DNA from 3 places in the Enterococcus sp. 2201sp1_2201st1_C11_2201SCRN_220225 genome. Region 1 is predicted to be linked to each of the others. Evidence: predicted binding sites of a transcription regulator. Region 1 holds the regulator's gene; each other region holds the start of a gene.
The links. The regulator HrcA, encoded in region 1, represses chaperone genes, less so after heat shock. The targets are predictions, from matches to a motif close to TTAGCACTCNNNNNNNNNGAGTGCTAA.

Region 1 (10,799 bases):
GCATTTTTTATTCGAATATTGATAGTCTTTTAGCTGATAAAGCACAGCAAAAAATTATTTGGCTCATGTTGCCAGCAGGTGATTTAACAAACAATATGATCAAGTTAGTGGTCGAAAAAATGAGTAAAAATGATATTTTGATTGATGCTGGAAATTCACACTATCAAGATAGTTTAAACAATGCTGAAATTTGTCAGGAAAAAGGAATCAATTTTCTTGATGTTGGGACATCTGGGGGCGTAGCAGGTGCTAGAAATGGAGCTTGTATGATGGTTGGCGGTTCAAGGCAGATTTTTGAACAATTACAACATGTTTTTGAAGACCTTTGCGTGGATAAAGGAGTTATCTATACAGGTGAAAATGGCAGTGGTCATTATCTGAAAATGGTTCATAACGGCATTGAATATGGGATGATGCAATCAATTGGGGAGGGATTTAATTTACTCTATCATAGTCCATATGAATATGAATTAGCTGAAGTATCACAGGTTTTTAATCATGGTTCAGTCATTCGTTCTTGGTTAATGGAATTAATGGAAAATATTTATCGTGAAAAGATTGATTTTAATGAAATTGCTGGAATAATTCCTTCTTCTGGTGAAGGAAAATGGACAGTAGAGGAAGCATTACGCTTAAAAGTAAATTTGCCAGTGATTTCCCAAGCTCTTATGACAAGATTTGCTTCAGAAGATTGTGATAAAATGGGAGAAAAGCTTGTGGCGTTATTGCGCAATCAATTCGGCGGACACGCCTTTATAAAGGATGAATAATTTTGACGGTATTTTTAGGAATAGACGTAGGGACCACTGCCATTAAATTTGGTGTAATTAAAGAAAACGAGCTGCTGTATACTAGTGAATTTCCTTTGAAAACGTATGGGGATGACAGAATCAAATATCAAAACCGTTCTGAAATCCTGCAAGCATTAAAAGAAGGCATTTTGCAGATACCGATTCAGCTTAGAAAAGCTATTACTAAAATGAGTTTTAGTGTAGCGATGCACAGCTTAATGCCAATGGATAACAGCAATCAGGTTTTCTTGTGGTCTGACCTGCAGGCAGCACAAGTAATTCAACGATTTAAAGAGACGCCGTTAGCTTCAAAATTTTACGAAATTTCGGGTACTCCGATTCACGCCATGTCTTCTTTTGCTAAGTTGTTGTATTTTCATCAGGAAAAAGACTATGCTAAAAAGATGCAATGGTATGGAATCAAGGAATTAGTGATGAATTATTTTACTGGACACTATGTCATTGATTATGCCACGGCCTCTGCCACCGGACTGTTTGATTTAAAGAAAAAGCAATGGAGTCAAGAAATTTTGGAATACCTAGGTATTAATCAGGAGCAGTTGGCACGATTAGTTGATACCGATGAATCTTTTGCAATGTTACCCGCTATGCGAAACTTATTTGATTTTGGACAATCGATTCAGGTCATTGTAGGGGCTAGTGATGGTACACTAGCAGCTTATGCAAGTTATTACGCCACCGGTCGGGCTGCAAGTTTAACAATTGGAACCAGTGGAGCAGTCCGTAAAGTATCAAATGAAATTCAATTAGATTCACTTAAACAGAATTTCTGTTATTATTTAAAAAATAATCTATGGGTTAAAGGCGCACCTTCAAATAATGGTGGGGTGGTATTGGCTTGGTCAGCAGAAAACTTAGGAAAAAATCCCGCAACTTTTTACGAGAGTCTTCCTAAGCTTCTTGAAAAAACACCTTTAGGCTCAAAAGGATTGCGCTTTTTTCCCTATTTAAATGGTGAGCGCGCACCATATTGGAGCAACGAGATTAAAGGCGGTTTTCATGATTTGACGCTGCAACACTCAAGAGAAGACATGATTCGTAGCGTAGTAGAAGGAATGTTACTGAATATGCGTCAATTAGTTGAGTTGGTAGCTTTAGGTGAGGAATTATCTGTCAGTGGAGGTTTCTTCCAAACGGCTGTGTTAGGTCAGTTAGCAGCAGATATTTTCGGGTCAACTTGCTTTTATGCACCGCAAAATGAACCGATTTTTGGTTTGTATTATTTATTGGAACAGCCGGAATTGGTTATTGAAAAACCACAGCAAGTCTTTGTACCACAGTTATCAAGTAGTCATGAATATGAGAAGTTGGCACAAAATTACTTCTCGGTAAATTCTTGAACGATGTATTCCATTAATAATAATAGTTTTCCGAAAAAGCTATTATAGCTAATGTTTTGACTATCTAAGGGGCGTTCATCAGTAACTTCAAAGATAATTGTAGCCGCATCGGTTGCTCTTGAGTGGCTGTTTCCTGTAAAAAGGATTGTGGGAATCTTATGTTCTTGAGAAAAAGACATTTTTTCAATGACTTTTTGTGTTTCACCGGATTTAGAAATAACAATCATCATACTGATATTGTCAGCATTATTATTAATGATTCCCGATGAATCAGCAGCGTTAACGAAAAGTGCCTTAATTCCATTAACTAACAACTTTTTATAAAGATATTCAGCAATAATGCTTGAAAAACCAGTAGCGTAAATTGTGATGAATTTTTCTTGGTTTTTCTGATAGATTTTTTTCATTGTTTGAATGGAGGGTTCAATTTTTTCAGTTGGTATCGAAATATCAACAGTAGCTTTCACAAACTGATTTTGAGGATGGTACTGGTTTTTTAAAAAGTAGAACAGTTCCAGATAACCAGAAAAGTCCAATTTTTGTGCCAAACGAACGATAGTTGCTGGCGACGTATAGAGTGTAGAGGCGATGTTTCGCAAAGAAATACCCTCTAGCTCATTGATATGTTCTGCTAAATAAGCCAGAATTGTCATATCATTAGTGGAGAGTTGTTTTCCTTTAGTGATTAAATCTAGATCCATATTGATGCCTCCAGCTTGAAAGATTACGCTTTTTTATTATACACCATGAATTTTTTTAAAAAAGCTGAGCAGTTGATTTATATGTAAGTAAAGGATACATCGTTAACTTAAAATAGTGAAGGAGAAAAGTATATGTTTGGATTTTTGAAAAGTAAACAGATGAATGTCTATACGCCAGTTAATGGAAACGTAGTCAGCATTGAAAAAGTAAAGGATCCTGTTTTTAGTCAAAAGATGATGGGGGAAGGATTCGCCGTTAAACCATTAGATGGAAAGATTTCTGCTCCTGTTAATGGGATAGTTCAAACAGTTTTTTCTACTTTACATGCCTTAACAATCAAGGCCGATAATGGGACAGATATTTTGATTCATATTGGCTTAGATACAGTTGAGCTGAATGGGGAAGGCTTTAGTTCAGCGATTCAAGCCGGACAATCCGTTAAAGTAGGGGATCTTTTAGTAAATGTTGACTTATCTCTCTTGGCTGAAAAGGGAAAAGATGATATTGTAATCGTTGTTTTCCCTGAAATGGAAGGAAAAAAAGTAATCCCCCAATGCGGAAAAAAACAGCTTGGTGAAATAGCTGCGGTCTTAAAATAGGAAAGTTCTCTAGTGGAAAAATTTGTGTTAGAATACCCCATGACACTAATCTTAGAAAGAGGTCTATTATGACACAATCCACTTCCGCCTACATCCACATCCCTTTTTGCCGCCATCTGTGCTACTATTGCGATTTCAATAAGGTCTACCTAGAGGGGCAACCGGTGGACGACTATATCGAAATGCTATTACGAGAAATGGAGCTATCTTTAGCACTTCAACCCATTACTGCTGCGCCAACTCTTTATATCGGTGGGGGCACGCCTACTGTTTTAACGGAGAAACAGTTGGATTTCTTACTAGGTGGGATTAATCAGCTTTTTCCGATGGAGACAGTGGAAGAGTTTACCATTGAAGCGAATCCGGGAGATTTGACGAAAGAAAAGTTGCAAGTCATGAAAGATCATGGCATTGATCGTTTATCCATGGGAGTACAGACCTTTGATGATAAATTATTAAAGAAAATAGGCCGTAGACATACCGCAGCAGATGTCTATGATTCTATGAAATTATTGGAACAAACAGGTTTTGATAATGTATCCATTGATTTGATATACGCGTTGCCGGGCCAAAGTTTGGCTAGTTTTTGCGATACCTTAAAACGGGCTTTGGAACTGGATTTGCCTCATTATTCTCTGTATTCCTTGATTTTGGAAAATAAAACCATGTTTATGAATTGGGTACGCCAAGGAAAGCTAACTTTACCGGATCAAGAAGAAGAAGCATTGATGTTTGAAGAAACTATTAAAGCCATGGAAACAGGCGGGCTTCATCAATACGAAATCAGTAATTTTGCTAAATCTGGGAAAGAGTCCAAACACAATAAAATTTACTGGCATAACGAACACTATTTTGGTTTTGGAGCGGGAGCGAGCGGTTATTTAGGAAAAGAACGCTACAAAAACTTTGGTCCGATTCAACATTACTTAGAACCTTTGCGTCACAATCAGCTGCCGGTTTATGAACGAGAAACGCTAACACAAAACAACCAGATGGAAGAAGAAATGTTTTTAGGCTTGCGCTTAAGAGAAGGGGTTTCCCAAAGACATTTTGCAGAAAAATTTGGAATTTCATTAGCAGAAGTCTACGGTTCAGTGGTGGAAGAATTGCTTAACAAAGGTTGGTTGGAACAAATCGGCGAACGTCTGCGTTTATCCAAAACGGGACTAGCCATTGGCAATGAAATATTTGAACGCTTTTTATTGGAAGAAGACGCCGAATAGGTAGTCTTCTTTTATTGTTTAAGATGTCTTAAGAAAATTAGCACTCTCGTTAAACAAGTGCTAAAAATAGAAGGATAATCCTTGACATATAGAGGGAATATGATATATTTATAATCGTGTTAGCACTTAACGATAAGGAGTGCTAACAAGGGGTGAATGAAATGTTGACAGCAAGGCAACAAAGTATTCTACGTCTCATCATCCAGAACTTTACCCAGACTGGATTACCGGTGGGTTCAAAGAAATTGATGGAAGAAGGAATCGATGTCAGTTCCGCCACAATTCGGAATGAAATGAAAGTCCTAGAAGATTATGGACTTTTGCAAAAGACTCATTCTTCTTCGGGACGAGTCCCTTCATTATTAGGATATCGTTACTATGTCGATCATCTTTTGCAACCAAGCCGGGTCAATAAGAAAGAGATTCAAACCATCCGCCGTTCTTTTCAAGGTGAGTTTCATGAAATCAATGAGATCATGAAACAATCGGTGGACATTCTTTCCAATTTGACGAGTTATACCGCATTGTCTCTGGGACCGGATGTGAAAGACAGACGTCTGACTGGTTTTCGAATCGTTCCTTTAAACAATCGTCAAGTAGTTGCCATTCTGGTGACGGACAAGGAAAATGTGGAAAGTCAAGTTTTTGAAATTCCACCCACAGTTTCTGGCTCAGATTTAGAAAAAGTGGTACGAATCATCAATGACAAACTAGTAGGCGAGCCATTAACGATTGTTTATCAAAAACTGCATACGGAAATGCCTTTGTTTTTACAAAAGTACTTTTTAACGCCTGATGGCATTTTGACTTTACTGGATACCATGTTAGGCCGAGCTTTTGAAGAGAAGGTTTTTGTAGGGGGCCGCATGAATTTTGTGGACTTTGAACCTACTCAAGACGTAAGCCAGTTTAAATTGATGTACACGTTAATGAAGGATCCAGAAGAACTGACTCAACTCTTAGTTCCCTTGGATCAAGGTATTCAAATCCGTATTGGAGATGAATTGGGCAATGAGCTCTTTGCCAATATGAGCTTAATCCAAGCATCCTATGAGATTGATGGACATGGGACAGGGACCATCGCGTTATTGGGACCAACGAATATGCAGTATTCCCGTCTGTTCGGTCTAGTCGACGCCTTTCGCCATGAATTAGCGGGAAAAGTCGCCGATTATTACAAGTCTTTGGATGATTCCAACGACTAGCTATAAAATGATTGATAAAGAAGGGAAGTTAAGACGTGTCTGAAAAAGATGAGTTCACAGAAGAAGTGGAAGAATTAAAAGATTTAGAAGACGCAGCCGAAAATGCGACAGAAGAAATCTCAGAAGTGGAAAAATTAACTGCTGAACGAGACGGCTTTGAAGATCAATTTTTACGGGCCCGGGCAGAGATTGCCAATATTACCAACCGCAATCGCAACGAACGGGAGCAATTACAAAAATATCGTTCTCAAGATTTAGCCAAAAAACTTCTGCCTTCCATTGATAACTTGGAACGAGCATTGCAAACAGAAGTTCAAGATGAACAAGGAGCAAGCTTGAAAAAAGGCGTGGAAATGGTTTTAGAAAGTTTATTAGTCGCTTTAAAAGAAGAAGGAGTCGAAGAAATTCCTGCAGCTAAAGGGGATGTCTATGATCCAAACCTTCACCATGGTGTGCAAGTTATTCCGGCAACTGAAGAACAACCTGCCGATACCATTGTGGAAGTCTTCCAAAAAGGCTATCGTCTTCATGACCGTATTTTGCGGCCAGCCATGGTAATCGTGGCACAATAAGTAGCAGTTTCAAGTAATGAAATTACTTTACATTTAAATTTAAAGGAGCGTTTTATTATGAGCAAAATTATCGGTATCGACCTCGGAACAACCAACTCTGCAGTAGCAGTCTTAGAAGGTGGCGAAGCAAAAATCATCGCCAACCCAGAAGGTAACCGCACTACGCCTTCCGTTGTTTCTTTTAAAAATGGTGAAATTCAAGTAGGGGAAGTTGCAAAGCGCCAAGCAGTAACCAACCCTAATACAGTAGCTTCTATCAAACGTCACATGGGTGAAGCTGGCTACAAGGTGGATGTGGAAGGCAAATCTTACACACCACAAGAAATCTCTGCTATGATCTTACAATACTTAAAAGGTTTTGCTGAAGATTACCTAGGAGAACCGGTTGACAAAGCTGTTATCACAGTACCTGCTTACTTTAACGATGCCCAACGTCAAGCAACAAAAGATGCGGGTAAAATCGCGGGCTTAGAAGTTGAACGGATTGTCAATGAACCAACTGCCGCAGCTTTGGCTTATGGTATGGACAAAACAGATAAAGACGAAAAAATCTTAGTCTTTGACCTTGGTGGTGGTACTTTCGACGTTTCCATCCTTGAATTAGGGGACGGTGTCTTCGATGTATTATCAACTGCTGGTGATAACCACCTAGGTGGGGATGACTTTGATAACAAGATCATCGACTACATGGTAGCTGAATTTAAAAAAGACAATGGCATTGACTTGTCCAACGATAAAATGGCATTGCAACGTTTGAAAGACGCTGCTGAAAAAGCGAAAAAAGACTTGTCTGGCGTAACCAGCACTCAAATTAGCTTACCATTTATCACAGCTGGTGAAGCAGGACCATTGCACTTGGAAATGACATTGACTCGTGCGAAATTTGATGAATTAACTGCTGACTTAGTTGAACGGACTAAAATTCCAGTACGTCAAGCATTGAAAGATGCTGGCTTGAATCAATCTGAAATCGACGAAGTAATCTTAGTCGGTGGTTCTACACGGATTCCATCAGTTGTGGAAGCTGTCCGCAAAGAAACAAATAAAGAACCAAACAAATCCGTAAACCCTGATGAAGTTGTGGCCATGGGTGCTGCAATCCAAGGTGGGGTTATCACGGGTGATGTGAAAGATGTGGTCTTACTTGATGTAACCCCATTGTCACTAGGGATTGAAACTATGGGTGCGGTCTTCACCAAATTAATCGACCGTAACACAACAATTCCAACTTCTAAATCTCAAGTATTTTCTACTGCGGCAGATAATCAACCAGCTGTAGATATTCACGTATTACAAGGGGAACGTCCAATGGCTGCGGACAACAAAACACTTGGTCGCTTCCAACTAACGGATATTCCACCAGCTCCTCGGGGGATTCCTCAAATCGAAGTTACCTTCGATATTGATAAAAACGGGATTGTAAATGTTTCAGCTAAAGATTTAGGTACTCAAAAAGAACAAAAGATTACCATTAAATCTTCTTCAGGCCTTTCTGACGATGAAATCGAACGCATGGTAAAAGATGCAGAAGCCAATGCGGATGCCGATAAACAACGGAAAGAAGAAGCGGATCTACGTAACGATGTTGATGCTTTGTTATTCACTGTTGACAAAACCTTGAAAGAATTAGAAGGCAAAGTGGATGCTGATGAAGTGAAGAAAGCTGAAGATGCTCGGGACGAATTGAAAGCTGCTGTTGAAGCCAACAACTTGGAAGAAATGAAGACTAAACGGGATGCTTTGAATGAAATTGTTCAAAACTTAACGGTGAAACTTTATGAACAAGCAGCTCAACAACAAGCTCAAGAAAATCCTGAAGCAGAACAACAAGCACAAGGCGGGGCTGATGATGTAGTCGATGCTGATTTTGAAGAAGTCGACGACAAATAAGTTTTAAAGAAGCGATAAAATATGGCTTAGGCCACGGACAGCCAAAGTGATTAACTTTGGCTGTTTTTTCCCAATTAGCACCATTTTCTTTAGCATTTTTCGAAAGATGCTACTGCTTATTCATAAGATATGGTAAAATAGCCAAAGCATAATGGTCTAACTGGGTTTAGTTAGCTTTTTGAAGTAGGAGGAAAGCCAATGGCAGAGAAACGAGATTACTATGAAGTCCTGGGCGTAGCAAAAGGGGCAACTGATGATGAAATAAAAAAGGCATACCGCAAGCTTTCCAAAAAATACCATCCTGATATTAACAAAGAACCAGATGCAGAAGAAAAGTTTAAAGAAATTTCTGAAGCCTATGAAGTCTTAAGTGATGCGCAAAAACGAGCAGCTTATGATCAATACGGTCACGCAGGTACCAATCCAAACTTTGGTGGCGGCGGAGGTTTTGGCGGTGGCTACAGTGATTTTGGTGGTTTTTCTGGCGGAGGTTTCGGTGGCTTTGAAGACATCTTTGATACATTCTTTGGTGGTGGGGGTTCCTCTCGCGGGGCCAATCCTAATGCCCCTCGTCAAGGAGCGGATTTGCAGTATTCCATCAAGTTGAAGTTTGAAGAAGCAATCTTCGGCTTAGAAAAGACGATTCGTTATAATCGGGAAGAAGAATGCCACACTTGTCACGGAAATGGTGCTAAGCCAGGCACGCAACCTGTAACCTGTCATAAATGTGGTGGTTCTGGTACGATTAACGTGGAACGTCAAACTCCTCTTGGTCGAGTAATGAGCCGTCAAACCTGTGATGTTTGTCACGGTACTGGTAAAGAAATCAAAGACCCATGCCCAACCTGTGGTGGTTCTGGTCATGAAAAGAAAGCCCACGAATTAAAAGTCAATGTGCCTGCAGGTGTGGAAGATGGTCAACAAATGCGTCTTCAAGGCCAAGGAGAAGCAGGAACGAATGGTGGACCATATGGTGACTTGTACGTAGTCTTCCGCGTTGAAGAAAGTGATATCTTCAATCGAGAAGGAGCAGAAATTTACTATGAGCAACCATTGAATTTTGTCCAAGCAGCATTAGGCGATGAAATCAATGTACCTACCGTCCATGGAGATGTGAAGTTGAAAATCCCAGCTGGAACCCAGACTGGTACCAATTTCCGCTTACGAGGCAAAGGAGCACCAAAACTTCGGGGTAGCGGCAATGGTGACCAAACCGTCCGGGTGAAAGTCATGACTCCACGGAACTTGAGTGAGGAACAAAAAGCTGCATTACGTCAATTTGCTGAAGTTAGTGGCAATAAGATTAATGAGGCTGAAGGCGGCGAAGGCTTCTTTGACAAGATGAAAGATGCTTTTAAAAAGAAATAAACAATGAGAAAAGGAAAGTTGCCAATTTTGATTGGTTGACTTTCCTTTTTGTGTTACGTGCTGATGGCAATGGGAAAATTCTAAAGAGAAGCAACTAGTTTAACAAGTTCTGCTGACGGTTTATGGTATGCTGATAGAAAGGGAGTGAAGTGAATGATTAGAAGTTTTAGAAGTCCTCAAAAGTATGTGCAAGGCCCGGGAGTCTTTGCTACTCAATTACAAGAAGTGAAAAAATTGGGGAATGAAGGTCTTTTAGTAACCGATGATTTTGTTTGGCAGTTAGTAGGTAACAAAATTGCCCAAGACCTGGAGCAATTAGGGATGAAAGTTCACGTTTTATTAGTAGCAGAGTTGGATTTAGCGAAGTGGACAAAGAGCAGTGGCCTTGAAGTGATCATTGGCCTTGGGGGAGGTCGGGTAATGGATGTTGCAAAAACGTTGGCGAATAAGATGCAAGCTCGTTGCGCAATTTTGCCAACTTCTGCCGCAACTGATGCGCCTACCTCGAGTATTTCTGTGATTTATGATGAACAGGGGTATTTTGTGGGCTATGACCATTATCAATTCAATCCAGATTTGGTTTTAGTGGACAGTCAAGTAATCTTTGATGCTCCAGGAAAATTTTTAGTTCAAGGAATCGCCGATGGACTGTGTACTTATATCGAAGCTTCCACGGTGGCCAAGTGGGAAAAAGAGGACAGCAAGCCGACTATTGCTGCTTTAACCTTGGCAAAAGCGTGTTGCGATACATTATTTAAGCAAGGAAAACAAGCGCTACAAGATCAACAAACAGGCCTTCTCAGCCAGGCTTTTGAAGATGTGATTGAGGCGAATATTCTCTTAAGTGGATTAGGGTTTGAAAATGGGGGCTTAAGTATAGCCCACGCTTTTCACAATGCTCTTTTAGGAGATCCTTCCTTACAAGTTACAGCTAGCCATGGAGAAATCGTGGGGATAGGCCTGCTTTTGCAACTAGTTTTAGAAAGACAAACAGATCGTTCTTCTTATCAAGACTTCATGTTAGACTTGGGCTTGCCGGAAAAGCTGAGTCAGCTAGGGGTCTTCCTAACTAAAAGTCAAAAAGAACG
Region 2 (10,799 bases), on a different contig from region 1:
GTCAACGCCTCCGTAAAATCTTTTAGCGCTTGACTGGCATAAGCCACATCTTGGACATAATTCTTAATGGAATCCGTATTGCCACTGGCTGTCACTTGGTAGGCAATATTGTCATATTTGCCATTGTAGGGCATATGGGTCTGCATAGTGACCAAATGCACCATTTGGGGAGTATCGGAGTCCAGTTGGTCCAAGACTTCCTCATAGGCCGCAGCATCAGAAATATAAGGATTATTTTGCAATTTATCTCTGTGCTCCATGGTATCTTGATCTAAAAAAGTGTCAAAGCCTAAAATCTTATAAACATCTTTTCGTTTATACATCGACGTATCGTAAGGATGAATCGCCGTGGTTTCATAACCTTGCTTTGCCAATAGAGAAACTAAGGAAGGGAGTTTTTCTAATTTGGGTACTAATAAGGTATAAGGCGTAGTCATTTGCGCGTTTAGCAATTCCATCGAAAAACCAGTCAAAGCTTCAAATTCAATATTAGCAGTACCTCCCCCGTAATTTTGAGAGAGCATTTGCCCGCTATAAGTTTGATTTGCCACTTGATAATAGTCCTTTAATGGATCTCCGCTAACTTCCACGCCATTTAAACGATTAGGATCAGAAAAGCTTTCACTCATAACATAAACGATATTCGGTGCTTCTTCATCAGCCAGCGTTTCATTGGCTTTGTCGGCTTCACTTTGGTATTTTTCGGTAATTTTTTTAACGGCACTTTCGCTGTAACCTGCTGGTTTTTCCATGGCTTCGACTTTTAAATTATACAAAAAGCCGCCAACAAAGCCTACATTGTAATAATTCATCTTTTGGGAGTAAGGAATCCACAAGGCGGTACGGTCATAGCCTTTTCGAAGTAAATTACTACTGGAATTAAAATTACTAGCATAAAGCAATAGACCGCCACTAAATACTAAAAAGGCCACACGGAGCAATTGACTCTTTTTCGGTTTTTTCAAGCTCTTCCAAAAGACAAAAACAACACCGGTGATAACTGCTACAATAACCACGAGTAAGAGTATAAACTGAGGCAATCCAATTAAATCTTTCATCATGCCCAGATTGGTGACCATCTTCAAATCATCCGGATAAATCGGTTCTTGACGCATGGTCATCTTAAGATAATCGGCATACCCTAAAATTCCAATAAACAGGGTGTACAACACTGCCCCCATACCAAAAGAACCGATGATTGCCGAGAGGAAAACCAAAAGCGCTAGAAGCACTACGCCGCCTAAAAAAAACTTCTCCGTGTGCCAAGAAAAGGCAAACTTCAAAGCCAAGTCTAGGGAATGATTGTTTTGAGACCACTGGAGGTATAAATTGCTCAGCAACACTAAGAGCAATGCGCCAACAGTTATTGCGAGATAACGTAATTTTTTCATGGGAAAACTTCCTTAATCATTGCGACATTTCGACCACAGACTGGCCCAATAGTCCATATTTTAGCCGTTTGCCAAATAGATGTAAAGCGATCCTTTTAGAATCGGGAAAGATTTAAAAAAAGGGCAGAATTTAAAATGAAAATGAGAAACTAGCAACGTTTGCTTTCGTTGCCTATCAACTTCCCTCTACACTGCTTTTCAAAATTTCTTTATGTATTACCGTCCTTCCAGTCACTCACAATCTTAAATCAAAAAAAGCGAACAACCTTTTCATTGTCCGCCCTAAAATAGCAATTTTTTAGGTAAGTAAATCATTTTAGTTCAAAAAAAAGAGGACCCAATCTGGTATCCTCTAGCCGTTGTTGACGGAGTCTTCCCCAAAACTCCCACCCATAGTATAAAATATGAATCGTTATGGCGTAAAGAAAAAAGGGAAAGTTTTTCATTTTATTTTTTTGAATGTTCGGAATTTATCCAACTCTCTTCGCAAAGCTATTTCCAAAAATCATCAAACACACTAATTGGCAGATGACGCTTATGCTGAGTCTTCAACCACCAAGCTTCAATGGTCTTTTGAGCCACAGGGGAAACGGTCTTTCCTTCTAGATAATCGTCAATCTCATCATAAGTGACTCCTAAGGCTACTTCATCAGCCACTAATGGTTTATCATCTTCTAAGTCAGCTGTAGGAATCTTCGTATATAAAGCTTCCGGTGCTCCTAGTTCAGCTAATAACTGACGACCTTGCCGTTTGTTCAAACGGAAAAGTGGCAAAATATCGGCCCCGCCATCTCCAAATTTAGTAAAGAAGCCAGTGATGTTTTCCGCTGCATGATCGGTGCCAATCACAGCTCCTGCATAAGCTCCAGCAATGGCGTATTGGCTAATCATCCGTTGACGGGCTTTAATATTTCCTTTATTAAAATCGGAAATACTTACCCCGGCATCGGATAACGCCGCCATTTGACCATCTACCCCACGCTTAATATTGACCACCAGACTTTTATCAGGCTGGATAAAGGCTAAAGCTTTTTGGGCATCGGCTTCATCGGCTTGACTGCCATAAGGTAAGCGTACCGCGATAAACTGATAGGTGCTATCCCCCGTTTCTTCCCGTAGTTCGGCTATGGCCATTTGAGCCAAACGGCCCGCCAATGTGGAATCTTGACCACCGGAAATCCCTAAGACCAAACTTTTTAAGAAAGGATGTTTTCCAAGATAGGCTTTTAGAAAATCTATACTAACGCGAATTTCTTCTTGGGCATCAATGGTTGGTTTAACGCCTAATTGTTTAATAATTTCACTTTGTAAACTCATAGTTCGTTATCTCCTTTCTCATTGGAAGCTGCCACTCGTTTGCGGACTTTTTCCATAATCGCCATCTTGTGGTTCCAACAATCCGTGGACAAGTCCACTGGGTATTGTTGCGGATTAAGGTCTCGTTTGTATTCTTCCCACAGTGAATTCAAACTATCTTGGGCATAGTGTTTGATTTCTTCTAAGTCTGGCAAGTCATAAACCAGCTGCCCTTTTTCAAAAATCGGAACCAAAACCGGACGGGCTTCAAAGTTGCGAATGGTTTTATTGATAAAGGTATGCACAGGGTGGAACATAAATAGCTCGTCTTCTTCTCGAGGATCTTCATCCCAAAGCGTAATGTAGTCTCCTTCTGATTTTCCATCAGATTTGCGATTAATTCGCCAAACTTGTTTTCTACCAGGCGTGCTGACTTTTTCTGCATTACTGGAAAGTTTAATCGTGTCTTCCATAATCCCTTCATCATTTTCAATGGAAACTAGTTTGTAAACTGCGCCTAAAGCAGGTTGATCGTAAGCGGTGATTAACTTCGTGCCCACACCCCAAACGTCAATTTTGGCTTTTTGCATTTTTAAACTTAAAATCGTATTTTCATCTAAGTCATTGGAAGCATAAACTTTGGCTTCTGTAAAACCAGCTTCATCTAATTGTTCCCGAACGCGCTTGGAAATATAGGCCATATCTCCAGAGTCAATTCGCACCCCTTGGAAATTGATTTTATCTCCCATTTCCTTAGCAACTTTAATCGCTGTAGGTACTCCTAATTTCAACGTATCATAGGTATCCACTAAAAAGACACAATCTTTATGGGTTTTGGCATAAGCCATAAAAGCGTCGTAATCATTACCATAAGATTGTACAAGGGAATGGGCATGGGTACCGCTAGCAGGAATCCCAAAGACTTTCCCCGCTCGCACATTACTAGTCGCATCGGCACCCCCGATATAAGCAGCACGGGTCCCCCAAAAAGCCGCATCCATTTCTTGCGCCCGACGCGAACCAAATTCTAACAATGGATCGTCACCGATAACGGATTTTATCCGGGCAGCCTTCGTGGCAATTAAGGTTTGAAAATTAACCATATTTAACAAAGCTGTTTCAATCAATTGGGCTTGGCCTAAAGGTCCTTCGATTTGCACGATAGGTTCATTAGCAAAGACTAAATCCCCTTCTTTTGCTGAACGAACGGAACACTTAAACTCAAAGTCCGCTAAATATTGTAAAAACGCTTCTGGATAGCCGCCAACTTCTCGTAAGTAGTCTAAGTCGCTTTTGCTAAACTTCAATTCTTCTAAATAGTGAACCAGTCGTTCCAGGCCCGCGAAAATCGCATAACCGTGTTGGAAAGGCATCTCCCGAAAATAGCATTCGAAAACCGCATTCCGATCAGCCCGACCTAGTTCCCAGTAAGTTTGCATCATATTGATTTGATAGAGATCCGTGTGTAGTGTTAAACTATCATCCGGATAATGTTTCATGTCAATACTCCTCTCCGCCTTGATTTTATCCAAGGCCTACGCTTTTTATTATAGCAAAAAAACGCTAAAAGTAGCGGAAAAAGGCGCTTCTTGTAGACAAAAGCCCGAAAAAATACAAAAAACCCGCCAAATTTGACGGGTATCATTTCTGATTATTGAATTAGCTAGCCACATTTCCTGTGCTGTCGGCAGCATCCATGGAGACGACCACGATATCTTTTCTGGCAACGCTGAATTTCACACCAGCATCTAGCATCCGTTGTTTCATTTTTACATCTACATGGACTTGGTCTCGCTCTGTGTGCAACAAGCGATGAATGGCCATATCGACTTCTGTGCGCTTAATCTTTTTCTTCGTATCCAGCATGACTAAATAAATTTTATCATAAGTGTCCACATAGATGATTTGGACACGATCTAGTGTATAAAGTTTATAATATTTGATTGAGACATTATCAAACAAATATTGTGTAATATTCGGGTAAAATGTTTTTAAGTTTAGATTGCGATTAATTGGTGATTCGATTAATTTCATAGCATGACCTTCCTTTAATCGGTTTTTGAAAACGTTTATTTTTTATAAATTCATTATAACATAGAAATTTGAAGGATTTTTGATTTTTTTCTTGACCTTTCCCTTACGTCAACCTGTAAACTGAATTTGTTCATAAGAGAGGATGTTTTAAATGGAGTACACCATTCAACAATTGGCCCACTTGTCTGGGGTCACCCCACGCACGTTGCGCTATTACGATCAAGAAAATCTACTGCCCCCAAAACGGATCACTAGTTCCGGGTACCGGATTTATGGCAGCAAACAAGTAGACCTTCTACAACAAATTTTATTCTTAAAGCAATTTGGTTTAAAATTAACAGATATTAAGGCCATTTTAGCTAATCCCGACTTCGATATGAAACCTCTCTTAGAACAACAAAAGGTCACATTAACCCAACAGTTGACCCAAATCCAAGGCCAATTGCAAAACTTAGAAGCAACCTTGGCCTATTACAAAGGAGAGAAAGACATGACCGATCCAGAAAAATTTGCCACTTTTAAAGCTGAAAAATTAGCAGAAAACGAAGCCAACTATGGTTCCGAAATCAGAGCGCGTTACGGTGAAGACGCGGTAAAGGCCGCCAATCAAAAATGGCAAGGCATGACCGAAACACAATTTGCTCAAATGAATGCTAATGAAGAACGCCTTTTTGCGAATTTAGAATTGTTGCTTGCAAAAGACGAAACTCCTGACTTAGATTCTGAGATTGCCAAAGGAGCTTTCTTAGCCCATAAAGAATGGCTAAAGATTACCGCCCCTTTTTACAATGCAGAATACCACCGCAGCTTAGGGGAAATGTATGCAGAAGACGAACGCTTTGCTGCTTACTACAACCAGCGTACCAGCAAACCCTCTGCAAAATTATTACGGGATATTATTTTACATTACACTAAAGAAGCCACAAAATAGTAAACCTCTTACTTTCATGAGAATAGTCTTTATCAAAAAAGCTGATGGGTACAGAAAATGTACCCACCAGCTTTTCATTAGTGCCTAAAAATTACATCATACCCATGCCTGGATCCATTGCAGGAGCAGCAGGTGCATTTGGTTCTGGTTTATCCGCAACAACTGCTTCAGTAGTCAACAACAAAGCGGCTACAGAAGCTGCATTTTGCAAAGCAGAGCGGGCAACTTTAGTAGGATCCACAATACCAGCTTCTACCATGTTCACCCATTCGCCGTTAGCTGCATTGAAGCCAATGCCGAATTCTGCATTTTTCAATTTGTCGATGATTACAGATCCTTCATAACCAGCGTTCTCAGCGATTTGACGAACTGGTTCTTCCAAAGCTCGTTGGACGATCTTAATCCCAGTTGCTTCGTCGCCTTCAGCTTCTAAAGCAGAAACTGCTTCGATTACGTTTACTAAGGCTGTACCACCACCGGAAACCATACCTTCTTCCACAGCAGCACGAGTTGCGTTTAACGCATCTTCAATCCGTAATTTCATTTCTTTTAATTCTGTTTCAGTAGGTGCTCCGACTTTAATTACCGCAACCCCGCCGGCTAATTTAGCCAAACGTTCTTGTAGTTTTTCCCGGTCGAAATCAGAAGTTGTTTCACCAATTTGATTTTTAATCAATTGTACCCGAGCTTGAATCGCTTCTGTAGAGCCAGCACCTTCTACGACAGTAGTGTTGTCTTTGTCTACCACGACTTTACTTGCTTGACCTAGACTTTCAATGGTTGCATCTTTCAATTCCAAACCAAGGTCTTCGGTAATAACGGTCGCTCCAGTTAAAATGGCAATGTCTTCTAACATGGCTTTGCGACGATCACCAAAGCCAGGAGCTTTGACTGCTACTACATTGAAGGTACCACGGATTTTATTCAAGACTAAAGTAGGCAATGCTTCACCGTCTACATCGTCGGCGATAATTAACAATGGTTTTGATTGTTGCAAGATTTGTTCTAACAATGGCAAGATATCTTGGATGTTAGAAATCTTCTTGTCCGTAATCAAGATGTATGGATTGTCCAAAACAGCTTCCATTTTATCGTTATCCGTTACCATGTATTGAGACAAGTAACCCCGATCAAATTGCATTCCTTCTACGACATCTAGTTCCGTTTCGATTCCTTTTGATTCTTCAATGGTAATTACCCCATCATTGCCGACTTTTTCCATAGCGTCTGCAATGTATTGGCCAACTTCTACAGAACCAGAAGAAACAGCACCAACTTGAGCAATGGCTTCTTTAGAATCAACTACAGTAGAGTTTTTGTGTAATCCTTCTACAGCAGCTTTAGTTGCTAATTCAATCCCGCGACGAATGCCTAGAGGATTTGCTCCAGCAGTTACGTTTTTTAAACCTTCACGAACGATTGCTTGAGTTAAGACAGTGGCAGTAGTAGTACCGTCGCCGGCAATATCATTGGTTTTAGAAGCTACTTCAGAGACCAGTTTAGCTCCCATGTTTTCAAAATGATCTTCTAATTCGATTTCTTTGGCAATGGTCACCCCATCGTTTGTGATAAGTGGTGAACCATAAGATTTTTCTAAAACCACATTACGACCTTTTGGCCCTAAAGTTACTTTTACTGTATCCGCTAATTTATCTACCCCACGAAGCATTGCGGCCCGGGCATCTTCTGCAAATTTGATTTCTTTTGCCATGAATTCTCACCTCATAAATTTTTTGTTTAACTGTTATTCCACGATTGCCATAATATCTTTGCCATTAACGATTAGATATTCTTGGCCTTCAAATTTCACTTCTGAACCAGCATATTTTTCAAACATTACTTGGTCGCCTACGTTAACGGCAACTGGGGCTTTTTCGCCATTTTCTAAAGTTTGGCCTTCGCCTACTGCAACGACTTCACCAATTTGTGGTTTTTCTTGTGCTGATGATGCCAGTACAATGCCACCAATCGTTTTTTCTTCTTCTTTTGCGACTTGGATAATCACGCGGTCGCCTAATGGTTTTAACACAATGAATCCCTCCAATAGTTTTTTCGTCAGTGTTTTTTGAACCAGTTAGCACTCTGGATAGTCGAGTGCTAACTCACAAGACTTATGATACTCATTTTCGAAAGACTTGGCAAGTTTTTTAGCTGAATAAATTGTAAAAAGGTTGTGAATTTTTTGTGAGGGATTATTTTAGTAAGAAATTTAGAGGAACTCTGGTCCCATAGCTTCTCTCAGTGACAGATTTGGTAACCCACAGGAGAAATTTTCAAAAAAAGAATGCAAAAGACTTTTGAAGCGCGTCTTTCGCATTCTTACTTTACAGTATTAAATTGCAAATAATTCTGTAGCATAATTGGGATCCGTGTCATAGATTTCAAAATCTTCTCCTACGCCTAAATCATGCTCTTTCAACGTATTTTCCATGGTCAAATGAGCGAGTTCTTTCATATTGTTTTCCTTACTCAAATGCCCCAAATAAATTCGTTTGGTATTTTTCCCAATCACATCCGTAATGACCAAGGCGCCATCCTCATTGGACAAATGCCCGCGATCTCCTAAAATCCGTTGTTTCAAACTCCAAGGATAAGGCCCCATGCGTAACATTTCCAAATCGTGGTTACTTTCTACCAAATAAGCATCTGCATCACGAATGATCCCTCGTACATGATCTGAACAATAGCCAGTGTCAGTTAGCATAACAAAGGACTTGCCTTCTTTATGGAAACGATAAAACTGGGGTGCCGCCGCATCGTGAGACACGCCAAAGCTTTCAATGTCCATATCTCCAAAGGTTAACACTTTGCCCATTTCAAAAATTTGCTTTTGTTCCACGGGTACATTGCCAATCATTGAATCCATCGCTTGCCAAGTTTTTTCATTGGCGTAAATATCCAAATGATACTTCCGAGCCAAAACCCCTACACCATGGATATGATCCCGGTGTTCATGAGTGACTAAAATAGCATCTAAATCCTCTGGCTTACGGTTGACTTCTGCTAATAAAGAAGTCACTTTTTTTCCTGAAAGACCCGCATCCACTAAAATCCTTTTTTTATCACTTTCAATATAGAGGGTGTTTCCTGAACTCCCACTGGCTAAAATACTAACATTAAAGGCACTGTTTGCCATTTTGAAACTTCCCTTCTAAACTAGATGGCCTCTCTAACCATCTGGGTTACCTTACTCGCCGTTTCATTATAAGCCGGTCTTTAATTATTTTCCACCTTTTGAACGGAATTGCTAGTAAAGACTTTATTCGTTAAAGCATTGACCCGCTCCACTTGGTAATTTTTGGAGCCTGTATCAATGGCTACAAACCACGCCGGTACATAGACATTTGTGCCTCGAAATTGCAAGCTCAGGGTATAGCTTAACATGCGCCAAGCAATTTTGGACTTTGGCGGAATCCGGTTGTTGATGTACAAAGTTTCAATGGCATCTTGTTCCGAATACAAGCTCATCTTTTCCCGCAACTTTTCAATATTAGACAGATGGGTTTGTGTATAACCGGTCACTTTTAGCAAATCATCGGTATTTTCTAACGTAATCTCTAAACGACTGGAAGGATCATTAAAAGGAATCCCTTCAAAACTTTGGCTGGCGGTGATTTCCGGATATTCTTTATCTTCCATGGATAATGTAGGCAAATAGGTGTATTCCGAGCCAAAAAGGACCGCCCCAGGTTGATTCAAATATTTTTTCAAAGCCGGTTCTAAATCATTGGGATTCGTAAAATGAAACCCATCGGCAACTTTTCGCGACAGTTGGTTATTCTCAATGGTCATTCCTGTTGAAGATACACTGGCCTTTGAACTAGCCTTTTGTTGGTCTTTAAACGCTTTATTCATATCAGTAGGTTCTCCGCTTAAATAATAGCCTTCTGCCTTAGCAGTTTCTAAAGGAGCATCGTATTTGATATCATCTGCTTTTAAGCGCTGTTCAATGGCAATTTTTTGATCTGAGGCGGTCACGTTGTCCACTTCACTACGAGCAGAGCGAAAAATACTGAGTAAGAAAATATTGACCCCTAGAAAAGCGAGGAAAAAGATCCATTCGATTCGTTTAAAATCCAATCAATTTCCCTCCCCTGCTAATTTTGCTTTTAATTGTGCTTCAGAATACCACTGGCCATCATATTTCAAATACCACATGGGAATCATATCCACGATTTCATCGGCATTTTTGACTTTTTGCCGTTGGTAGCCAACGACAATTCCTTGAAATAAGGACTGGTTAGCGCCACTGGCTAGCAATTCATCAATCACCGTACTCGTAGCGGGCAATTGAACCGTTTCATCAGAAGGAATGGGAATTTGAATGGTGTTTAAGCTACTCATAATCGTCACATTAGGTGTGGTACTGCCGGTATCTTCTAGGGTAAAGCTGACTTCCCCTTGATAGCCATCCCCAAATACCGGGAATCCTTCAATAAACGTGCGGTAAGTAATATCCTCTTTGCCTCGGTCAAAAAAGCGCAGTGACCCAATACTGGATTCCAAACGATTCACATAATGATAGCTTTGATCGTAAATATCGTCTTCCATTTCTTCATTGCTAGCGAGCTTGCCTTGAAATTCCACGATTTGTTGGTCTTCTGCCACCCGCAACGTCTCAGAATCGCCATACAAAATAGTATCTCCAGCTTCTTCACTACTCTTTACACTTTCAGGCTTTTGGAAAAAAGCATTGCGGAAAACCGTGTACGCTTGCGTGGAAGCGATGTAGCTGTATTGTTTTAAGGTAATTGGTTCATCAGAATTGTATTGCAAACCCTGAATTTTCTTGTCGCCAGTCATCTGAATCCAGCTGACTTTCGTGTCATTTAAGGCTTCTTTGACCTTCGTTAAATCCAAATCAAAGTCACCTTCAATCACTTGGTTCCGTCGAGGGTTTACAAAGCGAATCAAACCATTTTTAAAATCGATTTGAATCTTGGTAAAGAAACTCTCTTTTCCTTCCCCAAGCGCTTTTAACTCCCCTTCTTCTACATTTACCTGAAAAATTTTAGCATATTCATATAATTGGAAAGAACCAAAGTAATTTAGTTCAACTCCTTCTGAAATATCTGCTACTGCGGCAAATTCATCGTCATTGTCATATTCTCGATCTTTTAAATTAGTAATTTTTCCTTTTAAAATTT
Region 3 (10,799 bases), on a different contig from region 1:
AATGAAGGGGATGTGATTGGCATGGGAACCCATGAGGAACTCTTGCAAACTTGTCCGGTGTATTATGACATTGCCGCATCTCAATTATCAGAGGAGGAATTGAACCGATGAAATCATTTTCTTCTTTAACACGACTTACTCATTACTTTAAACCGTATAAAAAAGAGTTTTTCTTAGTGATGTTCTTTACGGTTTTAACCGTGGCTTTTAACGGGGCACTGCCTTATGTAGCCGGGTTGCCCACCACAGAAGTCACCCGAAATGTCGCTGAAGGCGTGGCGATTAATTTTGATTATGTAATCAAGTGCTTAATCGCCATCGCCATCGTAGGAATTGGCTATTGCGCTTCCCAACTCTTAGCCGGTTGGATGATTGCCAATGTGGTGCAAAGTGCCATGTTTGACCTTAGAGAAGACATTGACAAAAAAATCAACCGCTTGCCGGTGTCTTACTTTGACCGCAATCAACAGGGAAACATCCTTTCTCGGGTGACCAATGATGTGGATGCAGTATCTGGCGCTTTGCAACAGTCCTTAATCGGGATTGTCAATGCCATCTTAGGGATTCTCGTGGCGATTTCCATGATGTTTTATATCAATGTGAAAATGGCACTCTTAGCTTTGATTATGATTCCTGCCTCGATTTTGATTTCCCGTTTTATTGTAAAAGTTTCCCAAAAGTACTTCCAAGAAATGCAAAACGCCCTAGGAAATCTAAATGGCTTTGTTCAAGAAAACATGACGGGTTTTTCTGTTCTGAAAGTCTATGGTCGCGAAAAACAAACCTTAGAGGCATTTAAAGAGGTCAATGCTTCCTTGCGTACTTATGGCTTTAAAGCTGCTTTTATCTCAGGGATTATGATGCCATTAGTTTCCAGTACCGCTTATCTCACTTATATTGCCATTGCAGTGTTAGGGGGACATTACGTGATTGCTGGGGTGATTGTGGTGGGGCAGTTGCAAGCTTTTATCCAGTACATTTGGCAAGTAAGCCAACCTATGGGCAATATCACCCAATTGTCTTCCGTTATTCAAAGTGCTTCGGCGGCTTCCAAACGAGTGTTTGAGATTTTAGATGAAGCAGAAGAAAGTAAGCTCAATCAGCCTAAGACTTTACCCGCTCAAGTCAAAGGAGACGTTACCTTTGAAAATGTAGCTTTTAGTTATAATCCTAAAAATCCATTGATTAAAAACTTGAACTTTGAGGTTAAAGCTGGTCAAACCGTAGCCATTGTTGGGCCAACTGGTGCCGGCAAGACCACATTGATCAATTTACTGATGCGTTTTTATGACGTGGACAGTGGAGCCATTAAAGTGGATGGCATCAACACAAAAGAATTAGATCGTAGTGAGGTACGTTCGGTTTTTGGTATGGTTTTGCAAGACGCCTGGCTTTATGAAGGAACCATTGCTGACAACATCCGTTTTGGTAAATTAAACGCCACAGATTATGAAGTGGTAGATGCGGCCAAAACTGCCAATGTGGATCACTTTATCCGCACCATGCCCGACGGTTACGAGATGCAGATTAATGCAGAAGGAGACAATGTTTCCTTGGGGCAAAAACAACTGCTGACCATCGCCCGGGCGGTGATTTCCGATCCGAAAATTTTGATTTTAGATGAAGCTACCAGTTCCGTGGATACTCGTTTGGAAGCTTTGATTCAAAAAGCCATGGACAAAGTGATGGAAGGACGCACTAGCTTTGTCATTGCCCATCGCTTGTCTACGATTCGAGAAGCGGATTTGATTTTGGTGATGAACCATGGAGATATTATTGAAAAAGGTACCCACGAAAGTTTGTTGGCTGCTGATGGCTTTTACAGCAAGCTTTATCAAAGCCAATTTGCCGAAGATGGGGAATACGAATAAGTTACAACCAAAACAGCTGTTGCTTTGATATGCAACGGCTGTTTTAATATTTTTTTGCATAGGAATCAGGTACACTAGTAATAGGAATGTAAAAAAGAATTGTGGCATTTCAGAAATTATTTAGGAGGTCTTATGAATACACAACAATCAAACGAGTTTGACTTAAAGGGTTGGCAGAAAAACATTGGGCTCTTTTTGTCGGGCCAATTTTTATCCGGCATCACCAGCATGGTGGTGCAATATGCCATTATTTGGTATCTAACCGAACAAACCGGCTCGGCTACGGTATTAAGTTTTGCCACCTTATTAGGGATGATTCCCATGGTGGTTTTGAGTCCTTTTGTTGGTCCTTTTGTGGATCGTTTGGACAAGAAAAAACTTTTAATCGTAACAGACGGTATCGTGGCAATATTTGCCTTAGTCTTATCCATTACCGGGACGTTAGCCGATCAATTTCCTTTATGGTTGGTGTTTGTCTCATTATTTATGCGTTCAGTGGCGCAAACGTTTCAAATGCCCACCATTCAGTCCATTTTGCCCCAAATGGTACCGGAAACCGAATTAACTCGAGTCAATGGTCAATTGGGCATGGTACAGTCCGCCAATATGATTATTGCACCGGCTCTAGGGGCTTTTCTCTTTGCCTTTGTACCCATGAATTTTTTGATTTTACTAGATGTGGTGGGGGCTATTTTAGGCATTAGTTTGCTATTGTTGGTACGGATTCCTAAAACCCAAGCCTTAGGGGAACAAGTTCACCTGCTTACGGATACGAAGCAAGGCTTTGCTCTTTTGATTAAAAATAAAGGGATTTGGTACATCACCTTAATAGGAGCCGCTTTTACTTTGATTTTCATGCCGGCGGTGAGCATGTATCCTTTGATGACTTTGGAATATTTTCAAGGAACTGTGGGGCAGGCAGGGTTAATTGAGGTAGTTTATTCCGTGGGGATGCTCTTAGGTGGTGTGGTCATTGGGGTTTTTGGCAAATGGAAAAATCGCATGACCCCAGTTTTGAGTTCCTTTTTCGTAATTGGATCAGCCTTTGCCCTGAGTGGTCTTTTGCCGGGAAATCAACGAGGCTTCTTTTGGTTTGTGGTGCTGAACACCGTGGCAGGACTTGCTACGCCGTTTTTCAATACGTTACTCATGGCGATGATCCAACAGAGTTATGAACCTCGTTACTTAGGACGGGTATTAGGGGTTTTGAATTCCTTAATGAGTATCACAGGACCTGTAGGCTTGATTTTTGCGGGGCCGTTAGCCGATCGCTTTGGCGTGGAAAAACTCTTTTTGATTGCGGGTCTGGGAACGATTCTTTGTGGAATTACTACATTCTTACTGCCCGCCGCTCGTAATTACGATTTAGAGTTACAGCAGCGCTTGGCTAAAACAAAGGAGGAGTAATCATGGTTCGTTTTATTGCTGAAAATGCTCGGGTAATGGGCAATGTGACTTTAGGAGAAGCGGTTAGTATTTGGTATGGCGCTGTGATTCGCGGGGATGCCAATACTATCTTGATTGGAGATCGCACCAATATTCAAGACGGCACGATTATTCATGTGGATCACGACGCTCCTACAAAAATTGAAGAAGAGGTTACCGTGGGCCATCAATGTATGCTTCACGGTTGCACCATTAAAAAAGGCGCGTTGATTGGCATGAGTTCCATTGTGTTAAACCATGCTGTGATTGGGGAAAATAGTTTACTGGGAGCTGGTTCTTTGGTGACGCAAGGCCAAGTGATTCCACCCAATGTCTTAGCTTTTGGACGACCAGCCAAAGTCATTCGACCTTTAACCCCAGAAGAAATTGCCAAAAACAAAGCCAATATCCAGCATTATGTGGAAATGGGCGAATTACACGCTGGAGGAGCATTTCCCCGGATTCAAGAGTAAAAAAACCTCTCAGTTACTTGAAGAAACAAGTAATTGAGAGGTTTTTACGTTCATCAGATTTTATTTATCCAAGCTTTTAGAAGAAACCATGATTTCGTCAATCAAACCGTAGTCTTTGGCTTCTTGGGCTGTCATGTAGTTGTCCCGATCGGTATCTTTTTCAATGACTTCTAAAGGTTGGCCAGTGCGTTCAGCCAAGATGTCATTTAAATGAGCCCGAGTCTTCAAGATGTGTTTAGCAGCAATTTCAATTTCAGTCGCTTGTCCTTGAGCGCCCCCAAGTGGTTGGTGAATCATAATTTCAGCGTTAGGCAAAGCAAAACGTTTGCCCTTAGTGCCAGCTGTTAATAAGAATGAACCCATAGATGCGGCCATCCCCATAACGATGGTTACCACGTCAGCTTTGACAAAGTTCATGGTGTCGTAAATTGCCATGCCGGCAGTTACGCTACCACCAGGAGAGTTGATGTAGATGTAGATGTCTTTTTCAGAATCTTGGGCATCCAAGAAAAGCAATTGGGCGATAATTGAGTTAGCCAAATCGTCGGTTACTTGGCCGCTTAACATGATGATGCGGTCTTTCAATAGACGAGAGTAGATATCATAGGCTCTTTCACCCCGAGATGATTGTTCGATAACTGTAGGGATTAAATTCATAGGTTGTTTCCTCCTTAAAAGTAAAGTGCTGAAACTGGTGTCAAAAAGGCGTTTACGAGCTTTTTTGACGCCGACTATTTCCATTTACAAATAGTTTAGCACAGTTCAGCTTATCCTGCTAAAAAGAAGTATACACCCTTGGTCAAAATTGGTCAAAGGAAAAGGACGGAGAAATTGAAAAAATGAGGTACAGGCTCACGAAAGCTCTCCTAGCACTTCAAAGAGCTATTTTAAAACGATTAATATAGTAGCTTTATAATCTTTTCCTATATTTTTCAGTCTCAAGTCTCATGTTTTGTGGCGTGGATTGTGAGATGATAAACTCCTAATAAGGAGGGAATATCATGGAATTACTAGCAATTTTGATTATTATCGCAATTATTCTGGCTATTATAAAAGTCGGTTCGGTTTTATGGCGCATCATTGGAGTGGTTTTTGCCATTTTCTTGATTTGGGTCTTTAAAGAGGACTTGCTAAATTGGGGCCATTGGCTAATTTTTGAAGGCGGCGCTGGGGAATTTCTTCAACAAGTCTGGCGCTTTCTAGTGGAGGCCTTCACCAGTTTGAAAAATTGGCTTAGCGAAATGTTGTGATTTAGCGCTTTCTATTTGTCTTTTTTATAAATAAAGGCTACCCTTGACATAATAAATTGGAGGCGAAGAGATGAAAAAGTTGGTTATTTTATCAGCCCTGTTGGTCCTGCTGGCTGCTTGTGGTAGCAAGCAAGAACCCAGTGAAAACAGCTCAGCTGAAGTCAGCCCAAGCACCAGTGAAACAAAAAGCAATTCATCAAGTAATCCAGCCACAAGCAGTTCAAAAACGAATAGCACAAAATCTAGCAGTGAAGAAAGTAGCACAGCAGAAAGTCAAACTAGTTCCAGTGAAGAGGCAGATGCCTTTAGCGAATTGACTGAAGCTTATCCCAAGGTGAAAATGCCTCAAAAACTTCCTCGAGATGAGAGCTTATTTTTAAACATTGCCGCAGTGGGGGACAAAAAAGAATTATCCGTTCTCTACTATAATATGACTGAAGCGTTGGTGATGAATCACAATGCTTTGAATCAACAAACACCTTTTGCTAGCTTTAAGAAAACCACCTATGATACGGCAGCCAAAGCCAAAGAAGCTGTCAATTATCAATACGATGATGGTGGCCAAAAAGTAGATTTAAGTCACAATATCGAGGGGTATCAACAAAGCGGTGCCGGCTCAACTTATTTAAATTGGAAAGAAGGCAATTGGTCTCTAGTAGTCAGAGCTTCAAATGTCCTCGGACAAGAACCTGTGACCACTGCTAAAGAAGTGGTCAATTACCTAGAAGAAGCCTTTTTACCCGTACCCAAATCGGTCGGACAGATTACCATTGACCTATCTGCTGCCGGCTATCAGGCGACAACGGTGATATGGCAAGAAGAGAAAGTGGTGTATGCCGTAAGCCACGAAGACCCACTGCCCGCTTTGGAAATGGCGGTATCGGTGGAGTAGTAAATTATTTAAAATCAGGAAAATCCTTTACTGGGATTTTCCTGATTTTTTGTGTTTCTTGAAAAATAAAATTGTGATAGCCAAAAGGCATACTGCTAAGAAAATACCACCAGTAATCAGCCACTGCCAGGAGATTGATAATTTTGTTAACTGAAGTTTGCCTTCTTGACTGTATAAGTAGATTCCCTGTTGATAATCAAATTTCTCGCCCTTATCTGTTGTAAACGTCAATTTTACGCTAGTAGCACCAGTGGGAAGTTTTTCAAAGGGAAAAATGATTTGAGAAGCAGTATTAGGAGCAATTTGGAGTTCTTTTGAGAAACTTTGTTTTTTTCCAACTAGCTTTGCTTTTAAGGTTCCTGAAACTAAGCGACCACTTTGGTTTTTGAACTGAATAGTTAGATCGTTGTTATTTAATTGCAGTTTGTGAAAGCTTATTTTCATCGATGGTAATTTTTTTGATTCTCGAATCATTAGCCCGATTTCATAGGCAAACTGATTGGCTATACCATTTGCATTCGAATTTTGCCCGACTTCTTGAATCAAAAAAGAACCTAAGAGAATTCCTTGGAAAGATTCTTGGGGCATGGTCAAAGTAAAATCAATTATTTTAGTTTCTTGGCTTTGTAAAGTAACTGTTTTAGGAGCAGATAGGAGTTCACTGAGTACTGGGCCTTTTAGGAGCTCGGGTTTTGTCGTGGTGTATTGAATGGCTCCGATATTTGAAGTTGTGGCAGTAGTCGGAGCGATGTGCAGAATTTTGGGCTGATTTTCCTGGTTGGTCAGTTGGATACTAAGTCGTTGCGTATCACCCGGGGCAACCAAGAGATTAAAGTAAGTAGCTTCATCTAATTGATTTTCTGGCAAGAGTGGTGTCACACCATAACCTGCTCCAGTAGCCTGAGCTTGAACCGGTGCATAGCTTAGAAAAAAAATGAATAATATGACCAGCAAAGAACGCTTCTGGTGATCCAAAAAGACACCTCCTGTCTACGAAATTATCATAAGTATAACAAGCTTATGGATAACTATACAAAAAAATCATTTATTTAACAACATTTCAAAAAATTAGATTATTTTGTTAAAAAATGACAGAATGCAATGCATCAAAGCCCATCGTAACAAAATTGTAAGAAATTTAAAAAAGAGAAGTCTTATTAATTGCAAAAAAGAATTAAATTACTATAATGATATTTCAGAGGTGATGTAGTGACTAAATTATACAAACACGGCTTTGTAATAGTTGCTCTGTTGTGGAGCATATTAGTTAGTCCATCAGTTTGGGCAACAGAAAATAAAATGGGAATTACGTTGACACCACTACAACTGGATGGATTACGAGTGACAACCTCTGAAGTTACTTTGCCACTAGACGGTAAAGTCCACCAGCTGACTTTATCGGTGACTAATTTTTCAAATCAGGAACGGCTTATCAACTATCAAGGAATACAAGCTGTGACCAACACCCAAGGTCAGCTCACCTATGAGGCGACGAAAAGTTTTTCTGGCAAAGTACCACTAGCTTTTGAAAATTTGATTCCTAAGGCTAGTTTAGATTTAGCAGCCGGGGAAACAAAAGAACTTACCATAAATCTAAATTTTCAACAAGTGGATTACGGAGAAGTCCTAGGAGCAATCCAGATGAGCAGTGATGAGACGAATTATTCACTACCAGTCAGATTAGTTGGAACAAAAGGAATGCCTAATCCTCAGTTAGCAGTATCTAAAATTGCCGGTCAGCTTCTGAAAAAATTACCAGCTTTATCCATCACCATAGAAAACAGCGCAGCCAGACTAGTGGAAGCAGAACCGATGAATTTGAAAGTGGTTCATTCCCAGTTTTTTGGTTTGGTAAAACATACTTGGCAAGTAAACCTTGCCCAAGTGACCTGGGCACCAAATGGAATATTGAATTATCCCATTTCCATGGAAGGTCAAGCCCTGAAAAGTGGTTCTTATCGGGTTTATGGCACCATTGGTCAAGGTGGAAATCAGGTTAAAGTAGATAAAAACTTCACTTTAACTAAAGCCGAAGTCACGGCGATTAACAAACAAGCACCAACAGTAAAAGATGCAACTCTTCGGTGGGGCATACCAGTCCTTGCCGGGTTGACTGTGATTTTAATTTTGGTAATCACAGTGGCACTACGCCAACATAAAAAAAGCATTCGCAATAAGCGCTGAACAAGCTTGCTCAAAGGAATGCGAGGAGGAAAAAAGGTTATGAAAACAATCAAAGCACTCTCATTATCCACTGCGGCCATGGTAGCTGTGATGGTAGGAGGAGCAAGCGTAAATGCTGCGGAAGGTAGCGGCGCTGGAACAGCAGACAATAATATTTCCCAAGGTATTGCTGAAAATGGTTTTGAGGTAACTGATACAACTTCAGCTAAGGCTAATTCCACTGCTGAATTTACGGTAGAAGCTGGGAAATTAACCCTAGATGCGGTACCGGATATGCAATTTGGCGCTACTTCAGTTAAAAAAATTATTGAAGGCGATGTAGCATTACCTTATTTAAATGGGGATGTTTCCGATGCAAAAACTACCCATGATGGAAATAAAACTGGCCTTGTCCGCGTTTCTGATTTCCGGGGATCGGATGCTGGTTGGTCCTTAAGTTTAAAACTGGGCCAATTTACAAATATCAACGATAAAGCTCAAGCACCCTTTACTGGTATTACCATGGATCTTGGGGTAACACCAACGAAAGACACAACCCTTGTTAATACTAAAACCGGTTTAGAACCTGGCCAAAGTTTTGAATTAGCTGCAACTAACGACGATAAACAAGGCTCTGGTCAAAATGATTTTACGGTAGATGCTACAAAAACAAAATTATCTATCGCACAAAACGAAAATGTTAAAGCGGGCACTTACCAAGCCGACTTAACTTGGACTTTAGCCAATACAGCAACTACTACAGCAGCACAATAATAAGTTGCTGATGTTAAAAATTTTGTTTGAAAATGAATCGGGCAACTTGTTGTCCGATTCATTTTCAAGTAGAGGATTTTTGGCAAAGCCATTGAATCAATGAGGAGCGAGATACGTGAAAAAAACTGGATTTATTTTTGGCCTGCTGTTCGTTTTAGTGGCTTTGCTAGGACTGGGGGGACAATCGGTTGTGGCGGCCGAAACAGAAAATGGTGCAGGTTTTACTATGGAGGCGTTATTGCCGGACAACCAACTGGATGACAGCAGCTTTTTTAATTTAAAAGTCACACCGGAGTCGGAACAAAATTTAACCATTCGGCTGACGAATTTGGAAGATGCTCCTATGGAAGTAACCGTCTCTCCCAATCCAGCCTTTACCAATAACGGTGGAGTAATTGAGTATTCAGATTATGAATACGCCAAAGATTCTTCGGCTCAATATACGATTCCCGAACTTTTTTCAGCGCCGCAAAAAGTGACATTACAAGCCCAAGAAACTAAAGATATTACTTTTAAAATGACCATCCCGAAAGAGCCCTTTGCAGGGACGATTACGGGCGGTTTTTACGCTTTGAAAACTGCAGAAGACGCCACGAGCAGTAAACAGTCATTAAACATTCGCAATCGTTACGCCATGGTCATGGGCATCAGTTTACAGGAAGATACGGAAACCGCGATATCCCCTGAGCTCCAGTTAAATGTCATTAAGCCAGGCTTAGACAATGGCCGTACGGCGGTTTTTGCCAATATCCAAAATAGTAAGCCTCAAGCTTTTGGTGAAATGACGGTAACTGCAAAAGTTTCCCAAAAAGGCAGTAAAGAAATCCTTCATGAAACCAAAAAAGAGAATCAAGAAATGGCGCCAAATTCCAATTATGATTTTGCCATTGATTGGGATAATGAACCCATTGAAGCCGGGGACTATCATTTGAGTATGGTAGCTACTTCAGGAAAGAAAGAGTGGAAGTTTGAAGAAGATTTTACCATCGTGGATGACCAAGCGGATAAATTGAACGAACAAGCAGTAGGTTTAGTTGAGCCGGATTACACTTGGTTGTATATTTTAATTGCGATTTTATTATTACTGATTTTGGTGATTTTAGCCTTTGTCTTAGGCCGTCGGAAACGGAAAACCGACGAATCTGCCGAAAAATAGAAACGAGTGAGAATGATGAAAAAAATCGTTACTTATCTTGGCCCCCTTGTGCTAGCAACGTTACTTTTAGGAGGAAATGTTTCGCCGGTAATGGCTGCTAGTGATGCTAAAAGTACGGCGGAATTACAAATTATTGACGATGGCTTTGTAAATCCCACGGCACCTTTACCTGAGTTACCTTCTGGAGATCTAGTACTTCATCCCAATCCAGAGAGCAAGTTGCCCAATGGACCCGTTGATAGCTTGCAAAATTTGAATTCTTCTGGAAATCTTTTAGGCGTGTTGAATCAGTCTGTTCAAAAAGTGTTTCCCAAAACCGCAGAAGCGACAAATTGGTGGCTGGTGGTAATTGGAGTGGAAGTAGTAGTACTTGTTTGCTTGCTGTATTTTAACAAGAAAGAACAATCAGTTGAGGGAGGGGAAGTTGATGCATAGAAAAATAGTGACAGGTGCCATGATTGCATTATTATTGCTAAATCCATTGAGTGCCGTGGCTGTTAGCACGACGACTTCCACCCAAACTGGTGAGGTGGCAAGTAGTGAAGGTACGAGTAATGCTGTTGACGAATCTGGGACAAGTGATTCCCAAACTAGCGAAACGACCGCTTCTACGTTGACAAGTGAGACAGCAACGAGTGAATCTCAGGATGATACGGGAGCAGACCATACAGCCACTACTGATTCAAGCGATACTGAGGAAACAGCAACTTCTTCTGATGAAGAAAAAACGGCCAAAACAGCAACGAATCCTAAAATTCCTGACTATGATGGCTCTGGTACTCAGGTAAATGTAAA

Region 2: groES (co-chaperone GroES) is a predicted target of HrcA. The motif match lies at 7,727-7,753, and genes of this name have one in related genera.
Region 3: clpP (ATP-dependent Clp endopeptidase proteolytic subunit ClpP) is a predicted target of HrcA. The motif match lies at 4,522-4,548, and genes of this name have one in related genera.

What each region holds. Positions count from the first base shown of each region.
Region 1 covers NZ_JBCOJC010000001.1:38,303-49,101, forward strand. Annotated here, with positions in the region: gene gnd (phosphogluconate dehydrogenase (NAD(+)-dependent, decarboxylating)) at 1-770, shown strand, start outside; gene AB5754_RS00205 (gluconokinase) at 767-2,152, shown strand; gene AB5754_RS00210 (MurR/RpiR family transcriptional regulator) at 2,131-2,853, opposite strand; gene AB5754_RS00215 (PTS glucose transporter subunit IIA) at 2,986-3,453, shown strand; gene hemW (radical SAM family heme chaperone HemW) at 3,522-4,676, shown strand; gene hrcA (heat-inducible transcriptional repressor HrcA) at 4,838-5,881, shown strand; gene grpE (nucleotide exchange factor GrpE) at 5,917-6,453, shown strand; gene dnaK (molecular chaperone DnaK) at 6,511-8,343, shown strand; gene dnaJ (molecular chaperone DnaJ) at 8,542-9,711, shown strand; gene AB5754_RS00245 (iron-containing alcohol dehydrogenase) at 9,865-10,799, shown strand, end outside.
Region 2 covers NZ_JBCOJC010000052.1:2,830-13,628, reverse strand. Annotated here, with positions in the region: gene AB5754_RS11470 (LTA synthase family protein) at 1-1,391, opposite strand, end outside; gene nadE (ammonia-dependent NAD(+) synthetase) at 1,884-2,708, opposite strand; gene AB5754_RS11460 (nicotinate phosphoribosyltransferase) at 2,705-4,186, opposite strand; gene AB5754_RS11455 (DUF1827 family protein) at 4,347-4,721, opposite strand; gene AB5754_RS11450 (TipAS antibiotic-recognition domain-containing protein) at 4,873-5,652, shown strand; gene groL (chaperonin GroEL) at 5,744-7,363, opposite strand; gene groES (co-chaperone GroES) at 7,397-7,681, opposite strand; gene AB5754_RS11435 (MBL fold metallo-hydrolase) at 7,985-8,788, opposite strand; gene AB5754_RS11430 (two-component system regulatory protein YycI) at 8,869-9,732, opposite strand; gene AB5754_RS11425 (YycH family regulatory protein) at 9,733-10,799, opposite strand, start outside.
Region 3 covers NZ_JBCOJC010000002.1:58,696-69,494, reverse strand. Annotated here, with positions in the region: gene AB5754_RS01265 (ABC transporter ATP-binding protein) at 1-111, shown strand, start outside; gene AB5754_RS01260 (ABC transporter ATP-binding protein) at 108-1,871, shown strand; gene AB5754_RS01255 (MFS transporter) at 2,004-3,278, shown strand; gene AB5754_RS01250 (gamma carbonic anhydrase family protein) at 3,281-3,769, shown strand; gene clpP (ATP-dependent Clp endopeptidase proteolytic subunit ClpP) at 3,830-4,426, opposite strand; gene AB5754_RS01240 (hypothetical protein) at 4,771-5,019, shown strand; gene AB5754_RS01235 (hypothetical protein) at 5,090-5,911, shown strand; gene AB5754_RS01230 (DUF916 domain-containing protein) at 5,939-6,886, opposite strand; gene AB5754_RS01225 (DUF3324 domain-containing protein) at 7,121-8,095, shown strand; gene AB5754_RS01220 (WxL domain-containing protein) at 8,135-8,848, shown strand; gene AB5754_RS01215 (DUF916 and DUF3324 domain-containing protein) at 8,964-10,004, shown strand; gene AB5754_RS01210 (LPXTG cell wall anchor domain-containing protein) at 10,020-10,439, shown strand; gene AB5754_RS01205 (hypothetical protein) at 10,432-10,799, shown strand, end outside.